Regions from separate parts of the Xanthobacter pseudotagetidis genome, predicted to be linked through region 3. Evidence: riboswitches for the same ligand, from Rfam matches in the RefSeq annotation. Region 3 holds a riboswitch; each other region holds the start of a gene.

Region 1 (5,044 bases), 2.2 Mb from region 3:
TCCGCTGCCGCTTATGGACAAGCGGGGAGGCGGCGTGGCACACCGCGTCCATTCTGGGCGCGTTCATTGTGAGGGTCCTGAGCCACATGACGGTTTCGCGCGGCCTTGGCCGCGATCTGATGCTGGTGACCGGCGGGGCAGGCTTCATCGGCTCCAACATCGCCCGCGCGCTCGCCGCGGACGGTCGCCGCGTGGTGGTCGCCGACTGGCTGGAGGACGGGCCGAAGTGGCGCAACATCGCCGACATCGCGCTTCATGACGTGATCCGCCCCGAGGCGGTGGAGGGCTTTGTCACCCGCGAGGGCGGGCGGCTCGGCGGCGTCGTGCACATGGGGGCCATCTCCGCTACCACCGAGCGCGACGGCGACAGGATCGTCGCCCGCAACATCCGCGCGACGCTGGACCTGTGGGCGCAGTGCGCGGCGAAGGGCCTGCCCTTCATCTTCGCCTCGTCCGCCGCCACCTATGGCGACGGCTCTGAGGGTTTCGTGGACGCGGACGACGACGGCGCCCTGGCGCGCCTTGCCCCGCTCAATCCCTACGGCTGGTCGAAGCTGTTCGTGGACCGCCGCATCATGGCCGACGTGCGCGCCGGCCGGCCGCGCCCGCCGCAGTTCGCGGGCCTGCGCTTCTTCAACGTCTACGGTCCCGGCGAGGCCCACAAGGGCGACATGCGCTCGGTGGTGCACAAGATCCACCCCGCCGCCGCGGCGGGCGAGAGCGTGACGCTCTTCAAGTCCCACAATCCGGCCTATGGCGACGGCGGCCAGCTGCGCGACTTCATCCATGTGCGCGACTGCGTCGCCGTGGTGCAGTGGCTGCTGGAAAGCCCGAAGGTGAGCGGCATCTTCAACGTCGGGACCGGTGAGGCGAGGAGCTTCGCCGACCTCGCCAAGGCGGTGTTCGCGGCGCTCGGCAAGGAGCCGCGCATCGCCTATGTGGACATGCCCGAGCACCTGCGCGGCGCCTACCAGTATTTCACCCAGGCGGAGATGGGAAAGCTGCGCGCGGCCGGCTACGGCGCGCCCTTCACCTCGCTGGAGGAGGGCGTCGCCTCCTACGTGACCGGCCATCTCTCCCACCGCAACGAGGCGACGCCGTGAGGCGCGCAGAGGGGACGACCCGCCATGGTGCCTGACGGCGCGCCCGGCCCCATCGTCGTCATCGGCGACGTGATGGTGGACCGCTACATCACCGGCTCGGTCTCGCGCATCTCGCCCGAGGCGCCGGTGCCGGTGCTGGTGCACGGCGACGAGCGCATCGTGCCCGGCGGCGCCGCCAACGTGGCCGCCAATGCGGCCGCCCTGGGGGCGCGGGTGATGCTGGTCGGCCTCGTCGGGCGCGACCGCGAGGCGGATCTTCTCACCGAGGCGCTCGGCGCCCATCCGGGCGTGATGCTCGACCTCATGGTGCGCGACCCCGGCCGGCCCACCATCACCAAGACCCGCGTCATGAGCGGGCGCCAGCAGATCGTGCGCATCGACGCCGAGACCGTCGCCCCGCCCGAGCCGCGGATGCTGGAGGCGCTCCTCGGGGCGGTGGCGGAGGCGGTGCGCGGCGCCCGCGTCGTCGTGCTCTCCGACTATGCCAAGGGCGTGCTTTCCGACGCGGTGATCGCCGCCGCCATCGCCGCCGCCCGGGCGGCGGGCGTGCCGGTGGTGGTCGATCCCAAGCGGCGCACCTTCGAGGCCTATCGCGGCGCCAGCCTCGTCACCCCCAACCGCAGTGAGCTTGCCGCCGCCACCGGCCTGCCCGACGCCACCGACGCGGAGGCCGCCCGCGCGGCCGAGGCCGCCTCGGCCCAGTTCGGCGGCGACGTGCTGGTGACGCGCGCCGAGAAGGGCATGACGCTCTGGCGCCGCGGCGGGCGGGTGCTCCATGTGCCGGCCAAGGCGCGCGAGGTGTTCGACGTCTCCGGCGCCGGCGACACGGCGCTGGCGGCGCTCGCGGTGGCGCTTTCCGCCGGCCAGCCGCTGGAAGCCTGCGTCCACCTCGCCAATGCCGCCGCCGCGGTGGCGGTGGGCAAGCTCGGCACCGCCGTCGTCACCCGCGCCGAGCTCCTTGCGGCGCTGGAGGAGGCGGGCACGCCCGGCATCGCCCCCGGCGCGCTGCTCGGAGCGGACGATGCCGCCCGCCTCATCGCCGAATGGCGCGCGGCGGGCGCGCGGGTGGTGTTCACCAATGGCTGCTTCGACCTCATGCATCCCGGCCATGTGTCGCTGCTGGAGGCGGCGGCCCGGGAGGGCGACCGCCTCGTGGTGGCGCTCAACACCGACGCCTCGGTGAAGCGCCTGAAGGGCGAGGGCCGCCCGGTGCAGGACGAGGCGGCGCGCGCCCGCGTCATGGGCGCGCTGCGCTGCGTCGATCTCGTGGTGCTGTTCGACCAGGACACGCCGCTGGAGCTGATCGCGCAGCTGAGGCCGGACGTGCTGGTGAAGGGCGCCGACTATCGCGAGGACCAGGTGGTGGGCGCCGACGTGGTGAAGGCCCATGGCGGCCGGGTGGCCCTGGTTCCGCTGGTGGAAGGGCGCTCCACCTCGGCGCTGGTGGCCAAGGCCAAGGGTTAGGCCGCCGCGCATCCACGATCTGCATCGCGCTGCACAAAATTCCCGCGCGCCGAGTTGCCGGGCGGAGGATTTGGTCCCTATAGTCGCTCCCGGTGTCGGTGCCCGCTCTCGCGGGCCGAAAGAGGGAATGCGGTGCGGGCGCTCGTCGCCCAATGCCGCAGCTGCCCCCGCAACTGTAAGCGGAGAGTCCCCCCGCAAGGGCCACTGGAGCAATTCGGGAAGGCGCGGGGCGGGCGGCGATCCGCGAGCCAGGAGACCTGCCGCCGCCGCATCGCCCGCTCGCGGGCACATCCAGGGCGCCCTCGGTGGGAGGGCTAGGGGGTCACATGTCGAAGTTCCGCGCCGTTTCCGCATCCCTTTCCGCCGTGCTCGCGATGCTCGCGGCAGCGCCGGCCCAGGCCCATCACATGATGGACGGCGGGCTGCCCTCCAGCTTCGCGCAAGGCCTGCTGTCGGGCCTCGGCCATCCGGTGATCGGCGTCGATCATCTCGCCTTCATCGTCGGCATCGGCGTCGTGGTCGGCGCGTTCGGGCTGAACCTCGCGCTGCCGGTGGCGTTCGTCGCCGCCTCGGCCATCGGCGTCGCCATCCATGTGGCGGGCGTGTCGCTGCCGGCCTCCGAACTGGTGGTGGCGGCCTCGGTGGTGCTGCTGGGCGTGCTTCTGGCGCGCGCCGCCAAGGTTTCTCCGGCCGTATGGGCGGCGCTGTTCGCGGTCGCCGGCCTGTTCCACGGCTATGCCTACGGCGAATCGATCTTCGGCGCCGAGCAGGCCCCGCTGGTGGCCTACCTGATCGGCCTCGTGATCATTCAGAGCCTGATCGCGGTGGGCGTCGCGCTCGCCACCCGCTCGGTGAAGGAGGCGCCGGTCTCCCTGAACGCGCGCCTTGCCGGCGCCGCCGTGGCGGGCATCGGCATCGCCGCGCTCGCCGGGCAGATCATTCCGGGCTGAGGTGGCGACGCCTGAGGGCGGCCTCGTCCTCATCCTCGGCGGGGCGCGCTCGGGCAAGAGCCGGTTCGCCGAGGCGCTGGTGGAGGCCGCGCCCGGCCCCTGGGCCTACATGGCCACCGCCCAGGCGCACGACGGCGAGATGGCGGTGCGCATCGCCCTCCATCGCGACCGCCGTGCCGCCGGGTGGGAGACCGTGGACGCCCCCCTCGATCTCGCCGGCGCGCTCGCGGCGCTGCCGCCGGGGCGGCCGGCGCTGGTGGATTGCCTGACACTCTGGCTCACCAACCACCTTCTGGCCGACCGCGACCTCGATGCCGAATCCGACGCCTTGCTCGCCGCCCTTTCGGCGCGGGACGGCCTTACCGTGTGCGTCTCCAACGAGGTCGGCTTCGGCATCGTGCCGGACAACGCGCTCGCGCGCCGCTTCCGCGATGCCGCCGGCCGGCTCAACCAGCGCGTCGCCGCCGCCGCCGGACGGGTGACGTTGGTGGTGGCGGGCCTGCCGCTCGACCTCAAGACCCCCCAGGTACCCGATCGAGGAGGCGCCCCATGACCGACCCCGCGCCGACGCCCGCCGAGGCCGAGCGCCATCGCGCCAAGATGGAGAAGCGCAAGGCCGTGCAGGACGCCGAGGTGGCCGGCAAGACGCTCGAGAAGGGGCTGCTGCTGGTCCATACCGGTCCTGGCAAGGGCAAGAGCACCGCTGCCTTCGGCCTCGCCCTGCGCACGCTCGGGCGTGGTGGCCGCGTGGGGGTGGTGCAGTTCATCAAGGGCGCCTGGTCCACCGGCGAGCAGGAGGCGTTCGCCGCCTTCGGCGACCGCGTCGCCTGGCACACCATGGGCGAGGGCTTCACCTGGGAAACCCAGGACCTCGCCCGCGACAAGGCGGCCGCCGCCCGTGCGTTCGGGAAGGCGGAGCAGCTGATGGCCGACGCGGGCATCGGCCTCGTCATCCTCGACGAGCTCAACATCGCCCTGCGCTACGACTATCTCGACCTCGCCGAGGTGCTCGCCGCGCTCGCCGCGCGCCGGCCCAGCCTCCATGTGGTTGTCACCGGACGCAATGCCAAGCCGGAGATGATCGCGGCCGCCGACCTCGTCACCGAGATGGGCCTCGTGAAGCACCATTTCGCCGCCGGGGTAAAGGCGCAGCCGGGCATCGAGTTCTGACGCCATGGCCGCGCGCGCGCTCATGTTCCAGGGCACAGGCTCGGATGTGGGCAAATCGCTGCTGGTGGCGGGGCTGGCGCGCGCCTTCGCGAGCCGGGGCTTGAGAGTGCGCCCGTTCAAGCCGCAGAACATGTCGAACAACGCCGCCGTGACCGCGGACGGCGGCGAGATCGGCCGCGCCCAGGCGCTCCAGGCGCGGGCGGCGCGGGTTCCGCTCTCGGTGCACATGAACCCGGTGCTGCTGAAGCCCCAGGGCGAGACCGGCGCCCAGGTGGTGGTGCAGGGCCGGGTGTTCGCCACCGCGCGCGCGGCCGCCTACCAGTCTCTCAAGACGCAGCTGATCCCGCAGGTGCTGGA
Region 2 (5,044 bases), 110 kb from region 3:
CACGGAGGCGACGCGCCCGGGACCCGCGAGGCGCAGCACCAGTTCGTCGGCGCACAGGTTGAGCGAGACGATGCGGGCGGGCTTGCCCTCCGCCGCCGTCGCGGGGGCGGCGGCGAGGAAGACGAGGACCAGGAGCGCCGCCCGCATCATGGGCCGCCTCAATAGGTCAGCTTCAGGCCGGCGAAGGCGCCGAAGCCCGGGGCGAGGAAGCCGTTGGGGTTCTCGTAGGTCTCGTCGAACAGATTGTCGATGCGGCCGAACAGGGTCGCGTGCTCGTTGAAGGCGTAGTTCGCCGCGATGTTCACGATCGTGTAGCCAGGCTGGTCCACATAGTTCGAGGTCAGGCGCTCGATGTCCCACCAGGACGAGACATAGATGAGGGTGGCGGTGAGGTCGAGCTTGTCGGTCGCTTGCCAGTTGACGCTCACGCTCACCTTGTCGTTGGGCCGCCGCAGGGGAATGCACGAGGTGGCGGTGAGCGGCGCGCAGGCGGCGCCGAACGGCTGGCCGGGCGGGAAATAGCCCACCACGTCGGTATAGGTGTAGTCGGCGCGGACCTTCAGCGTGTCCGTGACCTTCACCGCCACGAACACTTCCGCGCCCTGCGTGGTGGCGTTGGAGATGTTGACGTTCTGGTAGGTCACGGGGTCGTAACTGATGAGATTGGTGATGTCGTTGTGGAAGTAGGTGGCGCCGAAGGCGAGGCGGCCCTTGAAGAATTCCTGCTCGAAGCCGGCGTCGTAGCCGGTGCTCTCCTCGGGCTTGAGGTCCGCGTTGCCGTAATAGGGCGCGTAGAGCTGGTAGAGGGTGGGGGCCTTGAAGCCGGTGCCGTAGCTCGCCTTCAGCTTGGTGCCGGTCTCCGGGATGAGAAACGCCGGCGCGATGCGCAAGGTGGTGTGGTCGCCGAACGTGTCGTCGCTGTCGTAGCGCACATTGGCGGCGAGGAAGAGCCGCTCGAAGAACTGGCCCTGATATTCCGCATAGACGCCGGTGTTGCCGGTGGCGGCGTCCATCTGCGTGTAGGCGGTCTCGGACGTCATGCTCTCGTTGCGCCGCTCGACGCCGGCCAGCACGTTCTGCCCCGGCGCGAAGCTGTAGAGCGAGCGCAGGTAATAGATCTGCCGGTCGCCATTATAATCGCCGTTCACCGAGGCGTTGGGGCCGTCGGTGGGCCGGCTCGAGGTCATGGCGCTGACGCCGAACGTGGTCTCGAGCGCGCCGTCGAGCGCCTTCCACACGCCCTCGCCCTTGGTGAAGAACATGGATGCGTAGCTGGTGGAGCGCTCCGGCGCCGGGATGCCGGCATAGGTGGGCGGCGGGTAGATGTCCGGGGTGAAGGAGAGCTGGCTGTCGATGTAGCGGGCGACGAAATTGACCGCGAACGTATCGCTCACCTCGTAGTCGAGGCGGGTCGAATAGGTCCAGTTGTCGTAGGCGCTGGGATTGCGCGGATAGCCGAGCGGCACGATGTCGGCCGGCGTCACCGGCGTGTCGGTGGACGAGAAGTGGGTGACGTTGAAGGAGTAGGACAGCTTCTCCGTCGATCCGCTGAGTGCCACTGCCTGGTTGAAGGTGCCGAACGAGCCCAGCTCGGCGAAGCCGAAGGCCTTGGCCGGCCCTTCCCCCTTCTTGGTGGTGACGGAGATGACGCCGCCGATGGCGTCCGAGCCGTAGAGGCCGCTCTGCGGGCCGCGCAGCACTTCCACGCGGGCGAGGTCGGTGGCGAGCATCTGCCCGAAGTCGAAGGCGCCGTTGGGGGTGGAGGGGTCGCCGGCGTCGATGCCGTCGATCAGCACCTTCACATGGTTGGAATTGGTGCCGCGGATGAACACCGAGGTCTGCCCGCCCGGGCCGCCGGTCTGCACCACGTTGAGGCCGGGCAGGCTCTCCAGCACCTCGGGCAGGGTGCGCAGCTGCTTGCGCTCGATCTCCTGCGCCGTCACCACGCTGACCGAGGAGGCAACCTCCTCCTGCGGCGTCGCGATGCCGGTCGGGCTCGTCACCATGAGGTCGGGCAAATCGATGACGGGCGCGGCGGCATCCGCCGGCGACTGGGCCAGCGCGGGCGCCGGCACGGCGAGCAAGGCGGCGGGAACGAGGAAGCGGGCGGCGCGCGCGGCGCCGCGAGGGGGCTTGGTATGGCGGGAGGGCATGACGGCCTCGACACGAGTGGTCCGTCACCGCGAACGAGGCCTCCGCCGGCACCACGGCCGAACGGATTCGCCACCATCAGGACACCCCGCCCGACGTGCTCGCGCGTGACCACGGCTGACGGCAGGTCTCCTGGCTCGCGGGTCGCCGCCCTGTCGTCGCCTTCCCAGGCTCAAGGCCCAGTGGCGCGTGACGCAGGACTCGCCGCTTACAGTTGCGGGGGCAGCCGCGGCATCTCCATCTCCCCGTTTCCGGGCGGGCGGATCACCGCGTTCCCTTTTGATCCCCGAAGGGAACCGTCACCATATAGCTAGACCGGGGGATTTACCTCCGTCAACACATACGGTCGGGCGACGGGCGAAATCATTCGTGAATGATATTCATGCAACGCTTTAGCCGTTTTCACGGCTTGACGCGCACAATCTGCCTGTCCATTGCACCTCAACTTAACTGGCGACCCATCGCAGGCTCGGCTATAGCGGAAGCGGCCCGACCTGCGGAAAGGACATTCCCTTGCCCGACGCGATGTTTCGCATCCAGAACGCCATCGCGTGGTCGGCCCGCCGCACGGCAGGCCCGTCCCTCCTGGTCGCCGTGCTCCTCGTCGCCGGCTGCGGCGAGGCGCCCAAGGCGGAGAAGGCCGAGCCGCGCCCGGTGCGCACGGCGCTGGCCTCGACCCGCACGGCGAGCGATGCGGTGACGCTGACCGGCCAGGTGGAGGCGCAGAACGAGGCCTCCTATGGCTTCCGTATCGGCGGGCGCGTCATCGAGCGGCTCGTGAACGTAGGCGACCGGGTGAAGCCCGGCCAGGTGCTCGCCCGCCTCGATCCGCAGGACGAGCAGAACGCGCTGCGCTCGGCGCAGGCGGCGCTGTCGGCGGCGCAGGCCAATCTCTCGCAGACCCGCAACCAGTATGAGCGCCAGCGCCAGCTGCTGGCCCGCGGCTTCACCCCGCGCGCCCAGTACGAGCAGGCCGAGCAGGCCTATCTCAACGCCCGCTCCCAGGTGGAGGACGCGGAGGCACGCCTGCAGATGGCGCACGACCGCCTCGGCTTCACCGAGCTGAAGGCGGATTCGGCCGGCGTCGTGACCCAGCGCCGGGCCGAGCCGGGCGAGGTGGTCCAGGCCGGCCAGCCGGTGGTGGAAGTGGCGCGCCAGGACGGGCGCGACGCGGTGTTCGACGTGCCGGCGGCACTGCTCTCTTCCATGCCCGCCGACCCGCTGGTGGAGGTGACGCTGGCGGGCGACGCCAATGCCCGTGCCACCGGAAGGGTGCGCGAGGTGGCGCCGCAGGCCGATCCCGTCACACGCACCTTCCGCGTTCGCGTCGGCCTGATCGATCCGCCCGAGGCGCTGCGCCTCGGCACCACGGTGATCGGCCGCGTGACGGTGGACGGCGGGCCGGTGATCGAGATCCCGGCGAGCGCGCTGACGCGCCTCAATGACAAGCCTGCGGTGTGGGTGGTGGATCCCGCCGCCAAGACGGTCGCTCTGCGCAATGTGGAGGTGCTGCGCTTCACGCCTGCCTCGGTGACCGTGGCCGAGGGGTTGAAGCCCTCCGAGATCGTGGTGACGGCGGGCGTCCAAGCGCTGCATCCGGGGCAGCAGGTGCGCCTGCTGGGGACGCAGCCGTGAGCGCCCCTTCGGGATTCAATCTCTCCGCCTGGGCGCTGCGGCACCGCTCCATCATCATCTATCTCATGGCCATATCGGTGGTGGCCGGGGTGATGGCGTTCCGCAATCTCGGCCGCGCCGAGGACCCGACCTTCGTCATCAAGACCATGGTGGTGCAGGCCAACTGGCCGGGCGCGACCCTGGAGGAGACCTTCAAGCAGGTCACCGAGCGCCTGGAGCGCAAGCTCCAGGAAGCGCCGAAGCTCGACTATCTGGAGAGCTACACCAAGCCGGGCCAGACCACGATCTTCGTGCATTTACAGGGCTCGGCCACCGCCGCCGAGGTGCCGGACATCTGGTACCATGTGCGCAAAAGCGTCGGTGACATCCGCCACACGCTGCCCCAGGGCATCGTCGGGCCGTTCTTCAACGACGAGTTCGGCGACACCTTCGGCATCATCTACGGCTTCACCGCGGACGGCTTCACCCACCGCGAGCTGCGCGACTATGTGGAGGGCGTGCGCTCCGAGCTGCTGCATGTGCCGGACGTCTCGAAGATCGAGATTCTGGGGGCGCAGGAGGAGCGCATCTTCATCGAGTTCTCGATGCAGGAGCTCGCCAGCCTCGGCATCGACCGCGCCGCCGTGCTTGCCGCACTCCAGGCGCAGAACATCGTGCGGCCCTCGGGCGAGATCCAGACCGGCAAGGAGAACATCTCCATCCGCGTCTCCGGCGCCTTCACGTCGGAGGCGGACGTCGCCAACGTGAACTTCGTCGCCAACGGGCGGCTGATCCGGCTCGCCGACATCGCCACCATCCGTCGCGGCTTCGCGGACCCGCCGCAGCCCATGTTCCGCACCAACGGCAAGCCCTCCATCGGCCTTGCCATCGCCATGCGCGACGGCGGCGACATCCTCGCCATGGGCAAGAACATCGACGCCGCCATGAACCGGCAGATCGCCGATCTGCCCATCGGCATCGAGGCGCACCTGGTGGCGGACCAGGCGGTGACGGTGTCGAGCGCCATCGCCGAGTTCATGGAGAGCCTGTGGCAGGCGGTGGCGATCATCCTCGTGGTGTCGTTCATCGCCCTCGGCGTGCGCGCGGGCGCCATCGTCGCCCTCGCCATCCCACTGACACTCGCCATCGTGTTCGCGCTGATGCAGATCGCCGGCATCGACATGCAGCGCATCTCGCTCGGCGCGCTCATCATCGCGCTGGCGCTCATGGTGGACGACGCCATGACCACCACCGACGCGACGCTGACCCGCCTCGCCGC
Region 3 (5,044 bases):
CCGGCAGCCATTCGAGCGTGCCGTGGGCGCCGAGATGCACCAGGGCACGGGCGCCGAGCCCATCCCGAACCCACGCGCCGAAGGCGATGAGCGCGTGGCGCGGCGGCAGCGCCGGGTCGTGATAGTCCGCGCGCCGGTCGAGGCTCGTGCCGCGATCGGGGGCGAGCGCGACGGTGACGTTGCCGAAGGCGGCGTGACGCACCTGGAAGGCGCCGTCCTGAAGATCGGCATCGTCGCCCGGCGCGCCCCAGGCGGCCAGGACCGCATCGCGCGCGGCCTGCGTCAGGCTGGCGAAGGCCGCCTCATAGGCCTCGCGCGGGAGGGCCGGCGCCGGCTTCAGGGCGTCCAGCAGCGCGCGGGCATCTTCGGGCACCGGGCCGACGCGATATCCGGCCTCCGCCAGCAGGAGCAGCAGCCGGCGCGCGCTCTCCGGCACGTCGAGGCCCACCGCATGGCCGGCGCGCCCGGCGGCGCCGGGATAATCGGGCAGGACCACGCACAGGCGCCGCTCCGCGCGCGGCGTCGCCGCGAGGCGCGCCAGAGCGGCGGCGCGGTCCGCCACCTGGGCGATGAGGGCCTCTTCCGGCCGGTTCACCGCCGCCGAGAAGCCGAGGTCCGTATCCTCCGCCAGGAAGTCCTTGAAGGAGAGGGCGCCCGCCAGCAGCCGTCCGTCCAGCTCCGGCAGCACCACGTGCATGGCGAGGTCGGCGGCGGAGAGGCCGCGCGGGCTCCCCTCCCACGCCGCGCGCGCCGTGGTGGCGGGCACCGCCTGGAGCACCGGCGGGCCGCCGGGCGCGAACAGGCCGTCCGCCTCCCCGGCGGCGAAGGCGGTGGCCGTGATGACCAATGCTGGATCGAAGCGGGCGACGGCGTCGCGCACCGCCGCGCGGCAGTCCTCGGCCTTGAGGCTCGCCACGAACAGCGGCAGTGGCTTAAGCCCGCGCGCGGCGAGCGCATCGGCGAGACGCTCCATGGGCGCGGCGTCCCCGGCGAGCCACATGGAGCGATAGAGGATCAGGAGCGCCGCCGGTCCTTCCGGCACGGCCGGCGTTCCTGCGAGCGAGAAGGCGCCGTCCGGCCCGCGGGCGAGCAGGCCGAAGGCCGGCACCGGGCGCGGCGCGGGCGGCGCATCGCCCTCGGCGCCGGCGGCGTAGGCCATGCAGCGCAGGAGGCTCGCGAGATTGTCCGGGCCGCCGGCGCGGAAATAAGCGAGCCAGCGCGCCAGCTCCAAGGGCGGCAGGGTGGAGAGGGCGGCAAGGCGGGCGTCGTCCTGGTCCTCGCCCGGCAGCAGCGCCAAGGCGATGCCCTTCTCACGCGCCAGCGCCGCGAGCCGCTCGGCGCCGTAGCGCCACCAGTCGAGCCCGCCCAGCTGGCGCACCACGATCACCTTGGCATGGGCCGCGACCTTCTCCAGCCACAGGTCCACCGACATGGGGTGCCTGAGGTCCTTCAGCCGCGCGAGGCGCAGGCCCGGCAGGCGCGCGCGCCCGGTCCGCCAGGCGGCGGCGAGCGCGAGCAGGTCGCTGTCGGCGAAGGACAGCGCCACCATGTCCGCGGGCGCCTGGGCGAGGTCCACCGGCTCGGCGAGGTCCTCCAGGGTCGCGGACGTGGTGGACAGGAGATGCATGGCGCTTCGCTCGCGCTCCGGGCTTCAGCCGAGGATCGTCCGCTCGGCGGCGGCGCGGTCGAAGCCCTTGAGGCCGATCACCACCAGCGCGCCGCGCCGCGTCTCGCCCGCGCCCCAGGGGCGGTCGAAATGGTGCGAGACCCGCGGCCCGACGCCCTGCACGAGCAGCCGCATGGGCTTTCCGGCCACCGCCGCGAAGCCCTTCACCCGCAGCACGTCTGCGGCCTCGGCGGCGCGCGCCACGCGGGCGGCGAGGTCGGCCGGGTCGGCGATCTCGGGCAGCGGCACGACGACGCTGTCGAAATCGTCGTGATCGTGGTCCTCCTCGTCGTCGTGATGGGTGCGGCGGGCGTCGATCTCCTCCTCCACCGCGAGGCCGAGGCCGAGCAGGGCCGCCGGGTCCACCTTGCCGTTGGTGACGGTGATCACCTTCACGGCGCGCGGCAGGTGGGCGGCGACGCGGGCGCCGGCGGCCTCGGCCGCCGCGCCGTCGATCAGGTCGCCCTTGGAGATGACGACCAGGTCGGCGCAGGCGATCTGGTCGTCGAACACCTCCTCCACCGGGTCCTCGTGGTCGAGGCTCTCGTCCGCCGCGCGCTGGGCGTCGAGCGCGTCGTGGTCGCTGGCGACGCGGCCTTCCGCGAGCGCGGGGCCGTCGACCACGGCGACGACGCCGTCCACCGTCACCCGGCTCTTCACCGCCGGCCACTGGAACGCCTGCACCAGGGGCTTGGGCAGCGCGAGGCCGGAGGTCTCGATCAGGATGTGGTCGGGCGCGCGGGCGAGGATCTTGTCCAGCGCCGGCACGAAGTCGTCCGCCACGGTGCAGCACAGGCAGCCGTTGGCGAGCTCGACGATGTCCTCTTCCGCGCAGGCCGGGGCGCCGCAGCCCTTCAGGATCTCGCCGTCGATGCCCACGTCGCCGAACTCGTTGACGATCACCGCGAGCCGGCGGCCGCCGGCATTCTCCAGCACGTGGCGGATCAGCGTCGTCTTTCCCGAACCGAGGAAGCCGGTGACGATGGTGCAGGGCACGCGGGCGAGGGAGGGGGCGGTCATGGACGGTCCTTGCTGGGGAACAGGGGCGGGATGCGCGCGACCAGCCCGCGCTTGAGGCGCTCGGGCCGCCCGCGCCAGGGCATGAGGCCGTCCTCGGCGGCGGCGAGCAGGCGCGCGCCTTCGAGGAGGTCGCCGGCGCTCGCGCCGTCGAGGTCGCCGAACACATAGGTCCAGCCGTCGGCGCGGCCGAGCGCGGCGGAGAGCGCGCGCTTGCAGTTGGCGAGGCAGCGCACGGGGGCGATCTCGATCGGGCCGGATCCGCCGGCCGCATCTGCCGCGCGCGCTGCGGCCAGCAGCGCCTCGCCCCGGGGCGGCTTGCCGTCGCCCTCGGCGCCGCAGGTGACGCAGACCAGCAGCGTCACCGGCGCGGCGGCGCCCGGGCCGCGCGCGGACACGTCCGGCGTGGTTTCGTCGGTCACGGGGGAAGACGGCGCGGCGCGCTCCACCTGGCACATTCCATGGGTGCGGGCCGCCCGCGCGCGGGCGTGAAGGGACGCAGGACCGAGGCACCCCGCCCGGCGCGGACCTTGTCGAGGGCAGGTCTCCTGGCTCGCGGATCTCAGCGCCCCCGCCGCCTTCCCGGCCGCTTGCGCGCCCAGTGGCCGTTGACGGAAGCTCACCGCTTACAGTTGCGGGGGCAGCCGCGGCTTCGGGCCTTCCGCCTTCCGGCGTGGCGCCCTACCGCATTCCCTTTTGCGCCCGGCGCGATCGCTCGCCTCCGGGACCCATCGACTGGGGCACTTAAGGGCCGGCCGGGGCGGGTTGTCAAATGGCGGGGCCGGGGTGATCGGCGGCCGCGGCTTCAGCCCAGCCGGGAGGTGCGCTCGGTCACGATCGCCATGGCGGCGGCGAAGGCCTCCTCGATGCCCAGGTTGCTGGTGTCGAGGGCAACCGCATCGTCCGCCATCACCAGGGGGGCGGCGGAGCGCTGCGAATCGCGCTCGTCGCGCTTGCGGATGTCCACCAGCACGTCGTCGAAGGTGACGGCGGCGCCACGCGCGGCGAGCTCCCGGAAGCGCCGCTGGGCGCGCACCTCGGGCGAGGCGGTGACGAACAGCTTCACGTCCGCGCCCGGGCAGATCACGGTGCCGATGTCGCGCCCGTCCAGCACCGCGCCCTTGTCCTGGGCGGCGAAGCGGTGCTGGAGGTCCAGCAGCGCCGCCCGCACGCCCGGCCGCGCCGCCACCACGGAAGCCGCCTCGCCCATGGCGGCCGAGCGCAGCGCCTCGGGGTCGATGGTTGCCAGGTCCAGGGTGCGCGCCGCGGCTTCCGAGGCGCCGACGTCGTCGAGCCCGCCGAGGGCGAGGCATCGCGCCGCCACCGCCCGGTAGAGCAGCCCGGTATCGAGATGCGGCAGGCCGTAATGCGCGGCGATGCGCCTGGCGAGCGTGCCCTTGCCGGAGGCCGCCGGCCCGTCGATGGCGATGATCACGCGAGAATCTCCGCGCCCAGCGCCCGCATCATGGGCAGGAAGCTCGGAAAGGAGGTGGCGATGAACGACACGTCGTCGACACTCACGCCCTCCTTCGCGGCAAGGCCCAGGACCAGGAAGGCCATGGCGATGCGGTGGTCCATGTGGGTCTTCACCGGACCGCCGCCGCGCACGCTTGCGCTCCCGGTGACGATCAGGTCGTCGCCCTTGACCCGGTGGGGAATGCCGCAGACGCCAAGCCCGTCCGCCACCGCGGCGAGACGGTCGCTCTCCTTCACGCGCAGCTCGGCGAGGCCGCGCATGACGGTCTCGCCCTCGGCGAAGGCGGCGGCGACCGCGAGCACGGGATACTCGTCGATCATGGACGGCGCCCGGTGGGCGGGCACCTCGACCCCCTTGAGCCGCGAATGCCGCACCCTGAGGTCGGCGACGCTCTCGCCGCCTTCGGAGCGCTCGGCGAGGGTCGCGATATCCGCGCCCATCTCCTTCAGCGTGGTGATGAGGCCGGTCCGGAACGGGTTCATCATCACGTCGGTCAGGATCACATCGGAGCCTGGAACCAGCAGCGCCGCCACCAGCGGGAAGGCGGCGGAGGAGGGGTCCGCCGGCACCGCCACCGGCGCGCCCTTCAGCCTCGCTCCGCCCTCCAGCGTCACGCGCCGCCCATGCGGGCCGTGCGGCTCGACGCTCACTTGGGCGCCGAAATGGGCCAGCATGCGCTCGGTGTGGTCTCGCGTCGCCTCGCGCTCGATCACCACGGTGCTGCCGGGGGCGCCGATGCCGGCGAGCAGCACCGCGGACTTCACCTGCGCCGACGGCACCGGGGTTTCGTAGGTGAGGGCGGTGGGCGCGACGCTGCCCTTCAGCGTCAGCGGCAGGCGGCCGCCCTCGGCTTCCGCCACCACCTCGACCCCCATCTGCCGGAG

The links. Region 3 has a riboswitch for cobalamin ahead of V5F67_RS06305 (DUF1636 family protein). Riboswitches for the same ligand answer to the same signal wherever they lie in the genome.
Region 1: it holds a riboswitch for cobalamin, as region 3 does, so the genes downstream of both, V5F67_RS16160 (HupE/UreJ family protein) here and V5F67_RS06305 (DUF1636 family protein) in region 3, are expected to answer to the same signal.
Region 2: it holds a riboswitch for cobalamin, as region 3 does, so the genes downstream of both, V5F67_RS06755 (TonB-dependent receptor plug domain-containing protein) here and V5F67_RS06305 (DUF1636 family protein) in region 3, are expected to answer to the same signal.

What each region holds. Positions count from the first base shown of each region.
Region 1 is NZ_CM195534.1:3,534,670-3,539,713, reverse strand. Features, by position in the region: gene rfaD (ADP-glyceromanno-heptose 6-epimerase) at 117-1,103, shown strand; gene rfaE1 (D-glycero-beta-D-manno-heptose-7-phosphate kinase) at 1,128-2,567, shown strand; cobalamin riboswitch at 2,647-2,846, shown strand; gene V5F67_RS16160 (HupE/UreJ family protein) at 2,894-3,517, shown strand; gene cobU (bifunctional adenosylcobinamide kinase/adenosylcobinamide-phosphate guanylyltransferase) at 3,519-4,070, shown strand; gene cobO (cob(I)yrinic acid a,c-diamide adenosyltransferase) at 4,067-4,687, shown strand; gene V5F67_RS16145 (cobyric acid synthase) at 4,692-5,044, shown strand, end outside.
Region 2 is NZ_CM195534.1:1,467,156-1,472,199, forward strand. Features, by position in the region: gene V5F67_RS06750 (ABC transporter substrate-binding protein) at 1-150, opposite strand, end outside; gene V5F67_RS06755 (TonB-dependent receptor plug domain-containing protein) at 159-2,153, opposite strand; cobalamin riboswitch at 2,257-2,466, opposite strand; gene V5F67_RS06760 (efflux RND transporter periplasmic adaptor subunit) at 2,665-3,786, shown strand; gene V5F67_RS06765 (efflux RND transporter permease subunit) at 3,783-5,044, shown strand, end outside.
Region 3 is NZ_CM195534.1:1,359,618-1,364,661, forward strand. Features, by position in the region: gene cobN (cobaltochelatase subunit CobN) at 1-1,627, opposite strand, end outside; gene cobW (cobalamin biosynthesis protein CobW) at 1,652-2,686, opposite strand; gene V5F67_RS06305 (DUF1636 family protein) at 2,683-3,105, opposite strand; cobalamin riboswitch at 3,205-3,431, opposite strand; gene V5F67_RS06310 ((d)CMP kinase) at 3,489-4,118, opposite strand; gene aroA (3-phosphoshikimate 1-carboxyvinyltransferase) at 4,115-5,044, opposite strand, start outside.